DNA from 4 places in the Streptomyces sp. NBC_00029 genome. Region 4 is predicted to be linked to each of the others. Evidence: riboswitches for the same ligand, from Rfam matches in the RefSeq annotation. Region 4 holds a riboswitch; each other region holds the start of a gene.
What was found. A riboswitch is a leader RNA that binds a small molecule or an ion and turns the genes downstream of it on or off. The one in region 4 is predicted to bind cobalamin.

Region 1 (3,239 bases), 5.3 Mb from region 4:
GCGATCAGCGACTGGTCCTCGGCCGACAGCAGCGCCGTCGTACCGAAGAAGGACGCGAAGACCCCGCCGCGGTCGATGTCGCCGACCACCACCACCGGGAACCGCGCGGCCCGCGCGATGCCCATGTTCACGATGTCGGTCCGGCGCAGGTTGATCTCGGCCGGACTCCCCGCCCCCTCGCAGATCACGGCGTCATACGTGCCCCGCAGCTGCTCCAGGCAGTCCGTGACGATGCCGAGCAACTGCTCCTGGCGCCCGCCGTGGTAGCCGCGGGCGCTCATCTCGCCCACCGGCTTGCCCAGCAGCACCACCTGGCTGCTGCGGTCGCTGCCGGGCTTGAGCAGCACCGGGTTCATCAGCGCGGTCGGCTCCACGCGGGCCGCCTGGGCCTGCATCGCCTGGGCGCGCCCGATCTCGGCGCCCTCCAGGGTCACGAAGGAGTTCAGCGACATGTTCTGCGCCTTGAACGGCGCCACCTTCACGCCCTGCCGGGCCAGCCAGCGGCAGATCCCCGCCGTGACCACGCTCTTCCCCGCGTCCGATGTGGTGCCCGCGACCAGCAGACCCCCGCCGCGCTTCGCGCCGCTCATGCGCGCCGCCCCTTCTTCGTCGTACGGGAGACCAGCAGCCGGACGGCCACACAGGCACCCAGCGCCAGCCAGCTCACCTGCCGCGACAGCCGTACCGCCCGCTCGATGTCCGCGACCTCCACCGGCCGCCCCGCCCCGCCGTTCAATACCGCCCGGTGCTCGACCCGGCCGCCGTACGCGAGGGTCCCGCCCAGTCTGACGCCCAGCGCCCCGGCGAAGGAGGCCTCGACGGGTCCGGCGTTGGGGCTCGGATGGGCGGCGGCGTCCGCGCGCCAGGCCCGTACGGCGCCCCGCCGGTCGGGGCCGGCCAGTACGGCGGCGACCGCCGTCAGCCGGGCCCCCGGCCAGCCCGCCAGGTCGTCGAGTCGGGCGGAGGCCCAGCCGTAGCGCAGGTAGCGGGGGGACTTGTGGCCGACCATCGCGTCCAGGGTGTTCACGGCGCGGAAGGCCAGCAGGCCGGGGACTCCGGCGACGGCGCCCCACACCAGGGCCCCGACCACCGCGTCGGAGGTGTTCTCGGCGACGGACTCCACGACGGCGCGGGCCATCTGCTGCCCGTCCAGGGCCTGCGGGTCGCGCCCGCACAGGTGGGGCAGCCGCTCCCGGGCCACCTCGATGTCCCCGGCGGCGAGCGCCCCGCCGATGGCGCGGGCCTCCCGGCCCAGCGAGGTGCCTCCCACGACGGCCCAGGTGGCGGCGGCGGTCAGGGCGATACGGGCGGCCGCGGGCCGGGAGCGCACGGCGCGGGCGCCCAGGGCCCCGACGGCGGCCGCGCCCCCGGCGCACACCAGGGTGTGCAGGAGGCCCCGGGAGCGGTCGTCGCGCCACAGGGAGCGCTCGACGGCGGCGGCGGCCTTTCCGAAGGCGGCCACGGGGTGCCCTCGGCGCGGATCACCGAGGATCCGGTCGCCGATCAGGCCCGCCGTGGCGCCGTACGCGAAAACGCGATCGGCACGCATGGTGACAGGTATGTCCTCACTCAGGGTCCGCGCCCTGGTTCGACGTGTCCGGCGGCGAGAGTTCCTGGCTCCCGGTCGCACTCGGCCCGAGTGCTCCGGTGACAGTGGCGGGACCGCGCCGGATTCGCACCGGACTTCCTCTCCATGCCGCCGTAATGGCTCGGGCAGTCCACCATGCACCGCGAAGCCCGTCAACTCGCCGTTGACCTGCGGTGCCGTGGGGGGCCCGGGATGCGAAAAGCTCCCTCCGGGACAAACCCGGAGGGAGCCTTCACGCCTGGCCGGCCGCGGGGCGGCGGATCAGGCGACGATCAGGTAGATCCCGTACGTCACGGCCGCCGCGACGAGCGCGAAGCAGGCGTACGCGCCGGTACGGGCGAGGGTGGCGGTGCCGCCCTGCTCGGTCGCGGTCTCGTGCTTGGACAGGCCCACCAGGCCCAGGGTGAAGAGGGCCACGAGGGCGACGGTGGCGAGGAGGCTGACCCCGAAGACGGAGCCGAGCGCTTCCCAGTCGATCTTCATACTGCCGTTCCTCTGTGTGTCTCGGTCAGACCGCGGCGGCCGGAGCCGCCGGGGTCTGCGTCGCGGCCGGGATGGTGGCCTTCAGGTCCTCGTCCGTGACCGCGGCGGTCGTACCGGCGAGGGGGGTGCCGATGCCGGCTGCGGCGACGGTCGGCGGGACGGTGACCGCGGCGATCGCCGTGGTGACGACACCCGGCTCCTCGGCGTGGGCCGGCTCCACCTCGTTGACGTTGTTGTGGTCGACGACCTGGCGGCGCGAGATGAGCCAGATGGCCAGGCAGGAGCCGATCAGGAAGAGCGTGACCGCGGCGATGCCGACGTCACCGATGCGCATGACCAGTTCGGCACCGGCCGAGACCAGCGCGGCGGCCGGCAGGGTCAGGCCCCAGGCGACGAACATGCGGGTCGCGGTGGACCAGCGGACCACACCGCCCTTGCGGCCCAGGCCCGCACCCATGACCGCACCGGAGCACGAGTGGGTGGTGGAGAGCGAGAAGCCCAGGTTGGAGGAGGCGAGGATGACGGACGCGGCCGAGGTCTGGGCGGCGAAGCCCTGCTGCGGCTGCAGGTCGGTCAGGCCACTGCCCATGGTGCGGATGATGCGCCAGCCGCCCAGGTAGGTGCCCATCGCGATGGCGAGTCCGGCGGAGACGATGACCCAGACCGGCGGGTTCGCGTCGGGCGCGATCGCGCCGCCGGCGATGAGGGCCAGGGTGATGATGCCCATCGTCTTCTGAGCGTCGTTGGTGCCGTGCGCGAGGGAGACGAGACCGGCCGAGGCGATCTGACCGGCGCGGTACCCCTTGGCGGAGGTCTTCTCGCCGACCTTGTTCCCCATCCGGTACGTGACCTTGGCGGCCAGGTACGCGGCGATGCCGGCCACCAGGGGGGCGGCGATCGCGGGGATGAGGACCTTGGTGACGATGACGCTGCCGTTGACCGCGCCGAGGCCGGCGGAGGCGACCGCGGCACCGATCAGGCCGCCCATCAGGGCGTGCGAGGAGCTGGAGGGGAGCCCGACCAGCCAGGTGACGAGGTTCCAGAGGATCGCTCCGACCAGGGCGGCGAAGATCACCTCTGGCTGGATGCCGTCCTCGTTGACCAGTCCCTTGGAGATCGTCTTGGCGACCTCCACGGACATGAACGCGCCGACGAGGTTGAGCACGGC
Region 2 (3,239 bases), 1.9 Mb from region 4:
GGGCCAGGCCGTCCGCCTCGGCCTTGCGGTAGGCGGCGTCGAACTCGTCCCCCCACAGGTCGACCAGCTCGGGCACGTCGGCCGGGGAGAACAGCGACCAGTCGGCGTCGGCGTTCACACGGCGCATGAACTCGTCCGGCACCCAGTGGGCGAGGTTCAGGTTGTGCGTACGGCGCTGGTCCTCACCGGTGTTGTCGCGGAGCTCCAGGAACTCCTCGATGTCCGCGTGCCAGGTCTCCAGGTAGACCGCGGCGGCGCCCTTGCGGCGGCCGCCCTGGTTCACGGCGGCGACGGAGGCGTCGAGGGTCTTCAGGAACGGCACGATGCCGTTGGAGTGCCCGTTGGTGCCGCGGATCAGCGAACCGCGGGCGCGGATGCGGGAGTACGAGAGGCCGATGCCGCCGGCGTGCTTCGACAGGCGCGCCACCTGGTGGTAGCGGTCGTAGATCGAGTCGAGCTCGTCCAGCGGGGAGTCCAGCAGGTAGCAGGAGGACATCTGCGGGTGACGGGTGCCGGAGTTGAAGAGCGTGGGGGAGGACGGCAGGTAGTCCAGCCGGCTCATCAGCCGGTAGAGCGAGGCCACTTCCTCCACGGCCTGGACGCTCTCGTCCGCGGCGAGACCGCAGGCCACGCGCAGCATGAAGTACTGCGGGGTCTCGATGACCTGACGGGTGATCGGGTGGCGCAGCAGGTAGCGGCTGTGCAGGGTGCGCAGGCCGAAGAAGCCGAAGCGGTCGTCTGCGCCCTCGGCGAGGGTGAGCTCGACGAGCGAGTCCAGCCGGGCCGCGTGGGTGCGGACGAACTCGGCCGTGCGGTCGGCGATGAGGCCCTCGAGGTGGCCGACCTCGACGGAGGCCGAGAAGGACGTGGAGCCCTGGCTCGCGGCCTCGTCGCGCACGGCCAGCGTCAGCAGGCGGGCGGCGAGGCGGGAGTAGGCCGGGTCCTCGGAGATCAGACCGGCGGCGGCCTCCGTGGCCAGCCCGCGCAGTTCGGCGTCGTCGGCGGCGGAGCTGCGGCCGCGCAGCGCGGAGGCCGCGACCCGGCCGGGGTCGGTGTCGGGGAGGTCCGCCGTAAGTTCGGTGAGGGTACGCAGCAGCGTGGCCCCCGGGCCCTCGGTGTTGTCGCCAGAAGTGGACTCGGCGCGCGGTGCGGAAGGCGCGATGGTCACGGCGGGAGCTCTCCCTCGCTCGGCCCGGTCATCGGCGGGGAGGGGCGCGAGCGGGCGCATGCGGGCGCGACGCGAACGCGTACCCCGGCATGGCGTCCACCGGCCCAACCGCGAGGCCCGGACGAATCGGCACCCGGTTCGGTCGAGCCGGGCGCGCTGTCGGCAGGTCATCGGACTTGGCGTCCGGTAGCCGGACACTTCATACCGTTGCGGGACAGTTCCGGATTCGCACCGGATTCCCCTGCGGCGACAGCAGGCATGAGCATACATGTGGGGGCGGCCCGTTGCGGCAACCCCCACATGTAGTGTCGGCGTGGCTACAGCTTGAGCCGATACGCCAGGAGTGTCAGGCCCTCGATCGGCGCCCAGTCCCGCTCCGGCGTGCGTACGAAGCCCAGTCGCAGATAGATCCGGTGGGCGCCGGCCATGCTGCGCTGCGTGGAAAGAACCAGGCCGGTCACCCCGTCGAGGGCCTTCGCCCGCTCGATGCAGGCCCGCACCAGAGCCTCACCGGCACCCTGCCCGCGGGCCTCGTGGGCCACCGCGAGCATCCGGAACTCGGCCTCGTCCGGGGCCGCGATGTCGGCGAGCGGGCTGCCGGGCGCGGCGAAGGTCACCCCGCCCAGCAGGCGCCCGTCCCGCTCGGCGACGAGCACCTCGGCCCGGGCGGCCCGGCCGGCCACGTCGCGCAGCACGTCGAGGTAGGCGTCGTCCTCGTTGAAGTCCAGATGCCCGTCGGTGAGGTAGGCCTGCGCCGTGATCCCACCCAGCTCCGCGTAGTCGGCGGGCAGCGCCGTTCTGATCACCATGTCCATGAGGTCGAGTGTGCAGGACGGGCCGGTGGCGGTGCCCGGTGCGGATCCGGCGAAGGCCCCGCCGGAAGTGTCCGGCGGGGCCTTCGGTCCGGGTGGGCTCAGCAGCAGCGGAAGCCCTCGCGGGGGTCCGCCTCGCGGGCGTCCGTGCGGGCGCGTTCGAACGCGCGGCGGGTGAGCACCTCCGCGTCCGGGTCGTGGGAGCGGGCGTGGGCCACGTAGCGGTCGTACGCCGCCTCCCCCGAGAACTCCCGTACGTAGAAACGCACCTTCGCCAGCGCGCTGCGCACGCTCATCAGGCCACCGGCTCCTTGACGTGGCCGCCGCCCGCGTCCGGGCCCGCCGCGGCGAGCTCCGCCCGCTCCTCGGCGGTCGCGATCAGCCCGGCCGGGGCGACGATCTTCGACTCGGTCCACGGGACCTCGGAGAGGGTCGCCGAGCCGGGGTCGCGGACGGCCTTCAGGCAGGTCCGGGCCGCGTCCGCGAGGACCACGATGATCAGGACGGCGAAGAGGGCGCACAGGACGCCGTCCACCGTGGCGTTGGTGACCACGGTGTGCATGTCGTCCATGTTCTTGGCGGGCGGCAGGACCTTGTCGGCGTCGATCCCGGCCTGGTACTTGTCGCGCTGGGCGAAGAAGCCGACCTTCACGTCCTCGGAGAAGATCTTCTGATAGCTCGCGGTCAGGGTCACCGTGGCGTCCCAGACCAGCGGAACGCCCGTCACCCAGGCCCACTTGAGCCGGCCGGACTTGACCAGCAGCGTGGTGCAGACGGCCAGGGCGACCGCGGCGAGCAGCTGGTTGGCGATGCCGAAGAGCGGGAAGAGCTGGTTGATGCCGCCCAGCGGGTCCTTGATGCCGACCCACAGGAAGTAGCCCCAGCCGCCGACGACGATCGCGCTCGCGAACCACACGCCGGGCTTCCAGCTGACGTCCTTGAAGGACTTGTGCACGTTGCCGAGGGTGTCCTGGAGCATGAACCGGCCCACGCGGGTGCCCGCGTCGAGCGTGGTCAGGATGAACAGCGCCTCGAACATGATGGCGAAGTGGTACCAGAACGCCTTCATGCCCGCACCGCCGACCACGGCGGAGAAGATCTCGGACATTCCGAGTGCGAAGGTCGGCGCGCCGCCCGTACGGGAGAGCAGGCTGGCCTCCTCGACGTCCTTGGCGGCCTGGGCGAGCGCCTCGGGGGAGACGGCGAAGCCGAAGTTGGTCACGGCCTGGGAGGCGGACTCGACCGTGGTGCCGATGATG
Region 3 (3,239 bases), 200 kb from region 4:
AAGCGTGAGCAATGCTGCCGAGCCGCCGGGGCGGACTGCCCGGATCCCCTAAATCAGGGCGTGAGCCGGGCCGGTCAGTCCTTCCCGGCCACCGTGTCCGGCGGGCCGCTGCATCGACTCTGGCACCGACACCGAGTGCCATCAAGCAGGTACATCTGCCAAGCTTTGCGAATCTTCGGCGCCACAATTGCCAAGGTTGCGAAGGCCGTCGGGCAGACAGATCCCCGTATCCTGGCGTCGCGTGTCCGGCCCGGCGGCGAAGGAGTGCGGTGAGCAAGACGTACGCGGGAGCGCGGCTGCGGCGGCTGCGCGAGGAGCGCCGGATGACCCAGGCCGACCTGGCCCGGATGCTCGCCATCTCCCCCAGCTACCTCAACCAGATGGAGCACGACTCCAGGCCGCTCACCGTCCCGGTCCTGCTGCGGCTCACCGAGGCCTTCGGGGTGGATCCGGGCTTCTTCTCCGAGCGCGACACCAGCCGTCTGGTCGCCGATCTGCGCGAGGCGCTCGCGAACGAGGTGGCCCAGGCCCGCGTCTCCCCCTCGGACCTGGCCGAACTGGCCACCCGTATGCCCGCGGTCGCCTCGGTGCTGCTCGACCTCGGCCGGCGCAGCCGGCTGCTGGCCGAGCGCCTCGCCGACGCCGCCGACGGCCGGGACGTGGCGGCCGACAGCCCGCGCTCACCCCACGAGGAGATCCGCGAGTTCTTCTACCGCCGGCAGAACTACCTCCACGACACCGATCTCGCCGCCGAGGGTCTCGCCGCCGAGATCGGTATCCGCCCGGGGGACGTGGTCAGCGCCCTGGCCCGCCGGCTCTCCGAGCGGCACGGCGTCAGGACGGCCACGGATTCCGACCGGCTGCACCACTACGACCCCTCCTCCCGGGTACTGCACCTGTCGAACCGGCTGCGGCCGGGGCAGCAGGCGTTCCGGATGGCCACCCAGCTGGCGCTGATCGAGTACGGGGCCGAGCTCGACCGGCTGGCCGCCGAGGATTTCCCGCCCGGCTCTCCCGTCCACGCCCTCGCGAGGATCGGCATCGCCAACCACTTCGCGGGCGCGCTCATCCTCCCGTACCGCGCGTTCCACGCGGCCGCCGAGGAGTTCCGCTACGACATCGAGCGGCTCACCGACCACTTCGGGATCGGCTACGAGACCGTCTGCCACCGGCTCAGCACCCTGCAACGTCCCAGGCTGCGCGGTGTTCCCTTCTCCTTCGTCCGGGTGGACCGGGCCGGGAACATGTCCAAGCGGCAGTCGGCGACCGGGTTCCACTTCTCCCGCGCGGGCGGCACCTGTCCACTGTGGAACGTCTACGAGGCCTTCGCCGCGCCGGGCCGCATCCACGTCCAGGTGGCCGCCATGCCCGACGGGCAGCGGTACCTGTGGACCGCGCGCGCCGTCACCCGCCACCGCGGCGGATGGGGCGAGCCCGGCAAGACCTTCGCGATCGGGCTGGGCTGCGAGATCCGGCACGCATCGCGGCTCGTGTACGCCGACGGGCTCGACCTCGACAACACGGCGGCCGCGACGCCCATCGGCATGGGCTGCCGCCTGTGCGAACGGCTCGACTGCCCGCAGCGGGCCGTTCCGCCGCTCGGCCGGGCGCTGGCCGTCGACGAGAACAGCAGCACCTTCATCCCGTACCCGGTGACCAGGAGCCGCGCCCCGGCACAGGACTGAGGGGACGTCAGTCGGCCACGGGGCCGGCGAAGGCGCGCGGCGGCGGCTCTGGACTTACTAGGACGTCCAACTATATGTTCGTGGCACAAGGTCCGCGGTGCAGGGAAGCCGGTGAGAATCCGGCACGGTCCCGCCACTGTGACCGGGGAGTGTGCTGCCATCCACACGCCACTGACGAGGTCTGTCGGGAAGGCGGGCGGCGCGCGGGGATCCGGGAGTCAGGATACCGGCCGCGGAACGTTCCGTGTTTTCCACGAGGATGGAGCAGACACGCATGGCACCGGTTTGTACCCACGACCCTGGTGATCCGGCGGAGCGCACGCACGCCTTCGCGCGCTCGTAGTCCCACGGCCCTCCCAGCGGCGCACCCCATCGGGTGCCGTCCGCGGGTCCGCCGTGCCATCCCCGGATCCAACCTGACGAGAGCAGGCACCCATGGTCCGCGAACTCACCCATTTCATCGGCGGCAAGCACACCACCGGATCCTCCGGTCTCTTCACCGACGTCCACGACCCCAACACCGGCGCCGTCCAGGCCCGTGTCCCGCTCGCGGGGCGGGCCGACACCGAGGCCGCCATCGCCGACGCCGAAGAGGCGCAGGCCGACTGGGGGCAGTGGAACCCGCAGCGCCGCTCGCGCGTGCTCCTTCGGTTCCTCCAGCTGGTGGAGGGCGAACGGGACTCCCTCGCCCGGCTGTTGTCCTCCGAGCACGGAAAGACCGTCGCCGACTCCCACGGCGATCTGCAACGCGGCCTGGAGGTGGTGGAGTTCGCCGCCGGCGTCCCGCACCTGCTGAAGGGCGAGTTCACCGACAACGCGGGCAGCGGGATCGACGTGCACTCGCTGCGCTCGCCACTGGGCGTGGTCGCCGGGATCACCCCCTTCAACTTCCCCGCGATGATCCCCCTGTGGCAGGCCGCCCCCGCCCTGGCCTGTGGGAACGCCTTCATCCTGAAGCCGTCCGAACGGGACCCGTCCGTACCGCTGCGCCTGGCCGAGCTGTTCCTGGAAGCAGGTCTGCCGCCCGGTGTGCTGAATGTGGTCAACGGCGGCAAGGAGGCCGTCGACACCCTCCTCGAGGACCCGCGCGTCCAGGCTCTCGGCTTCGTCGGCTCCACCCCGATCGCCGCGCACATCTACGCCACCGCCGCCGCCCACGGCAAGCGCGCCCAGTGCTTCGGCGGCGCCAAGAACCACATGATCGTGATGCCCGACGCCGATCTCGACCAGGCCGTGGAGGCGCTCATCGGCGCCGGCTACGGCTCCGCGGGCGAGCGCTGCATGGCCATCGCCGTCGCCGTCCCCGTCGGCGAGGAGACCGCGGACGCGCTGGTGACGAAGCTGAAGCAGCGCATTGCCACCCTGCGCGTCGGCCGCTCCGACGACCCCGGGGCCGACTTCGGGCCGCTGGTCAGCCGGGACGCCCTCGACCGGGTGAACCGCTACGTCGGCATCGGTGCCACCGAGGGCGCCGAACTCGTCGTGGACGGACGCGGGTTCACCCTCCCCGGGCACGAGAGCGGCTACTTCGCCGGCGCCACCCTCTTCGACCGC
Region 4 (3,239 bases):
GTGCTCGTGACCGTCGCGGCTGTGCGCGGCCACGCGCCCCGCCGGGCCGGTGCCAAGCTCGTCGTGGGACGGACCGAGACGTGGGGTTCGATCGGCGGCGGCAACATCGAGGCCGTCGCCATCGACCGGGCGCGCGAGCTGTCCGGCACGGCCGGTCCGGAGCCGGAGATGATGGAGTTCGCCCTCAACGACAAGGTCACCGGACGGCACGGCGTGCAGTGCTGCGGCGGGTCCGTCACCGTGCTGCTCGAACCGCTCCCGGTGGTCCAGGCGGTGGCGGTCTTCGGCATCGGGCACGTGGGACTGGAGCTGGCCCGCATCCTGGCCCGGCACGATCTCGACCTGCACCTGACCGACAGCCGCCCCGACATGCTCACGGGTGAGCGGCTGGGCGTGCTCGCGGACGCGGTGGCGCAGATTCATGTGCACCACACCCCGCTGCTTCCGGAGGAGGTGCTTTCGGAGCTGCCGCCCGGCGCTCACGTCCTGATCATGACCCACGATCACGCCGAGGACGCCGCACTGTGCGACGCCGCCCTGCGCACCAGCGGTCTCGGCTCGATCGGTTTGATCGGCTCGTCTGCGAAATGGGCACGGTTCCGGCAGCGCCTGGCCGCCGAGGGCGGCCATGACGCGGCCGCAATCGCCCGGATCAAGACCCCGATCGGGACGGCCGGGATCACCGGCAAGGAACCCGCCACGATCGCCGTGAGTGTCGCGGCGGACCTGCTCCGGACCTTCGAACAGCCCGTCCTTCAGGAGGTGTCGGACCCGGTGGACGCCGAACTCCGTCTCCGCGCCCCTGCCTGACCGGAACGCGGGAGTCCCGGTTCCTGCAGGCCCGGGGCCGGAAGCCGGGAACGCCCGCCCCGGGCCCGCCGTGTCTCATTTCATGCGTCCGGCATGTGGACCGCTGTACTCGAACTCCACGAAATCGACCTAGTGTTGCTCGCGCAGCTGGTTCGCCCCGTCCGCCAGGCGGGATGCGTCGTAAGAGGGAACCCGGTGGGAATCCGGGACTGCCCCGCAGCGGTGAGCGGGAACGACCGCCGTCATGAGCACTGGGTCCGGACAACGGTCCTGGGAAGCGACGGCCAGTAGGTGCCCGCCGGGAGACCGGCAGGCGTGCCCGCGAGTCCGAAGACCTGCCCGTTGCCCGCACGCGAACGTTCGCATGCGGCCATTTCGGTGACCTCGTGGGCGGGTCGGCGTACACAGCGAGCGGCACCTGCGGCATCCCCGCGGCGTGGACCGCCCGTTCTGTCGTTCCTTCGCGTCCGCGTCCCGTCACCGGGATGTTCAGGACACATCTCGCGAAGGAGAGTTCCGTGACACCCAAGCCCGCCGCCACGGCAGCACGAGCCACCGTTCACGGCTACCCCCGCCAGGGACAGAACCGCGAACTGAAGAAGGCCGTCGAGGGCTACTGGAAGGGCCGCGTCACCGCCGACGCCCTCCGCCGGACCGCGGCCGACCTGCGCCGTTCGAACTGGCAGCAGCTGACCGACGCCGGCATCCACGAGGTGCCGACCGGTGACTTCTCGTACTACGACCACGTGTTGGACACCAGTGTCATGGTCGGCGCCGTCCCCGAGCGGCACCGCGCAGCCGTCGAGGCCCATGCGCTCGACGGCCTCTTCGCGATGGCCCGCGGCACCCAGGACGTCGCCCCGCTGGAAATGACCAAGTGGTTCGACACCAACTACCACTACCTGGTCCCCGAACTCGGCCCGGACAGCGTCTTCACCGCCGACTCCACCAAGCAGGTCGCCGAGCTGAAGGAAGCCCTGGCTCTCGGGCACTCCGCCCGCCCGGTCCTGGTCGGCCCCATCACCTACCTGCTGCTGGCCAAGCCCGCCCCGGGGGTGGCCGCGGACTTCCAGCCGCTCACCCTGCTCGACCGGCTGCTGCCCGTCTACGCCCGGGTCCTGGCCGATCTGCGCGCCGCCGGCGCCGACTGGGTCCAGCTCGACGAGCCCGCCCTGGTCCAGGACCGCACCCCGGCCGACCTGAGCGCCACCGCCCGCGCCTACCGCGACCTGGGGGCGGCCACCGACCGCCCGAAGCTGCTGGTCGCCTCGTACTTCGACCGGCTCGGCGACGCCCTCCCGGTGCTCGCCGCTGCCCCCGTCGAAGGCCTCGCCCTGGACTTCACCGGCAGCGCCCGCGCGAACCTCGACGACCTCGCCGCCGTCGGCGGGCTGCCCGGAAAGCGGCTGGTCGCCGGTGTGGTCAACGGCCGCAACATCTGGATCAACGACTTCCAGAAGTCCCTGACCACCCTCGGCACCCTCCTCGGCCTCGCCGACCGCGTCGACGTCGCCTCGTCCTGCTCCCTCCTGCACGTCCCGCTGGACGCCAGCGCCGAACGCGACATCGACCCGCAGATCCGGCGCTGGCTCTCCTTCGCCCGCCAGAAGACCACCGAGATCACCACCCTCGCCCGCGGTCTCGCCCAGGGCACCGGCGCCATCGCCGCCGAACTCGCCGCCAACCGGGCCGACCTCGCCTCCCGCGCCGGCTCCGCCATCACCCACGACCCCGCGGTCCGCGCCCGCACCGCGGCCATCACCGACGCCGACGGGCGGCGCTCGCAGCCGTACGCCGAGCGGACCGCCGCCCAGCGGGCGCACCTGGGTCTGCCACTGCTGCCGACCACCACGATCGGCTCGTTCCCGCAGACGAACGAGCTGCGCACCGCGCGCGCCGACCTCCGCGCCGGACGGATCGACGCCGCCGGCTACGAGGAGCGCATCAAGGACGAGATCCGCGAGGTGCTCTCCTTCCAGGAGAAGACCGGGATCGACGTCCTGGTGCACGGCGAGCCCGAACGCAACGACATGGTCCAGTACTTCGCCGAGCAGCTGACGGGGTACCTCGCCACGCAGCACGGCTGGGTGCAGTCGTACGGCACCCGCTACGTCCGCCCGCCGGTGCTGGCCGGGGACATCTCCCGCCCCGAGCCGATGACCGTCCGCTGGACCACGTACGCGCAGTCGCAGACCACCAAGCCGGTCAAGGGCATGCTCACCGGCCCCGTCACCATGCTCGCCTGGTCCTTCGTCCGCGACGACCAGCCCCTCGGCGACACCGCCCGCCAGGTGGCCCTCGCCCTGCGCGAGGAGGTCGGCGACCTCGAAGCGGCCGGCACTTCGGTCATCCAGGTCGACGAACCCGCGCTGCGCGAGACCCTGCCGCTGCGGGCCGCCGACCACGCGGAGTATCTGGAGTGGGCCACC

Region 1: another riboswitch for cobalamin. It lies ahead of OG753_RS12420 (cobalamin biosynthesis protein); the one in region 4 lies ahead of metE (5-methyltetrahydropteroyltriglutamate--homocysteine S-methyltransferase).
Region 2: another riboswitch for cobalamin. It lies ahead of OG753_RS27730 (ribonucleoside-diphosphate reductase subunit alpha); the one in region 4 lies ahead of metE (5-methyltetrahydropteroyltriglutamate--homocysteine S-methyltransferase).
Region 3: another riboswitch for cobalamin. It lies ahead of OG753_RS37015 (CoA-acylating methylmalonate-semialdehyde dehydrogenase); the one in region 4 lies ahead of metE (5-methyltetrahydropteroyltriglutamate--homocysteine S-methyltransferase).

The regions. Positions count from the first base shown of each region.
Region 1 is NZ_CP108292.1:2,581,566-2,584,804, reverse strand. Features, by position in the region: gene OG753_RS12425 (cobyric acid synthase) at 1-590, opposite strand, end outside; gene OG753_RS12420 (cobalamin biosynthesis protein) at 587-1,549, opposite strand; cobalamin riboswitch at 1,587-1,730, opposite strand; gene OG753_RS12415 (hypothetical protein) at 1,850-2,071, opposite strand; gene OG753_RS12410 (anion permease) at 2,097-3,239, opposite strand, start outside.
Region 2 is NZ_CP108292.1:5,899,042-5,902,280, forward strand. Features, by position in the region: gene OG753_RS27730 (ribonucleoside-diphosphate reductase subunit alpha) at 1-1,168, opposite strand, end outside; cobalamin riboswitch at 1,312-1,441, opposite strand; gene OG753_RS27735 (GNAT family N-acetyltransferase) at 1,486-1,983, opposite strand; gene OG753_RS27740 (YbdD/YjiX family protein) at 2,082-2,276, opposite strand; gene OG753_RS27745 (carbon starvation CstA family protein) at 2,276-3,239, opposite strand, start outside.
Region 3 is NZ_CP108292.1:8,047,322-8,050,560, reverse strand. Features, by position in the region: gene OG753_RS37020 (short-chain fatty acyl-CoA regulator family protein) at 270-1,685, shown strand; cobalamin riboswitch at 1,750-1,935, shown strand; gene OG753_RS37015 (CoA-acylating methylmalonate-semialdehyde dehydrogenase) at 2,121-3,239, shown strand, end outside.
Region 4 is NZ_CP108292.1:7,845,978-7,849,216, reverse strand. Features, by position in the region: gene xdhC (xanthine dehydrogenase accessory protein XdhC) at 1-810, shown strand, start outside; cobalamin riboswitch at 942-1,168, shown strand; gene metE (5-methyltetrahydropteroyltriglutamate--homocysteine S-methyltransferase) at 1,329-3,239, shown strand, end outside.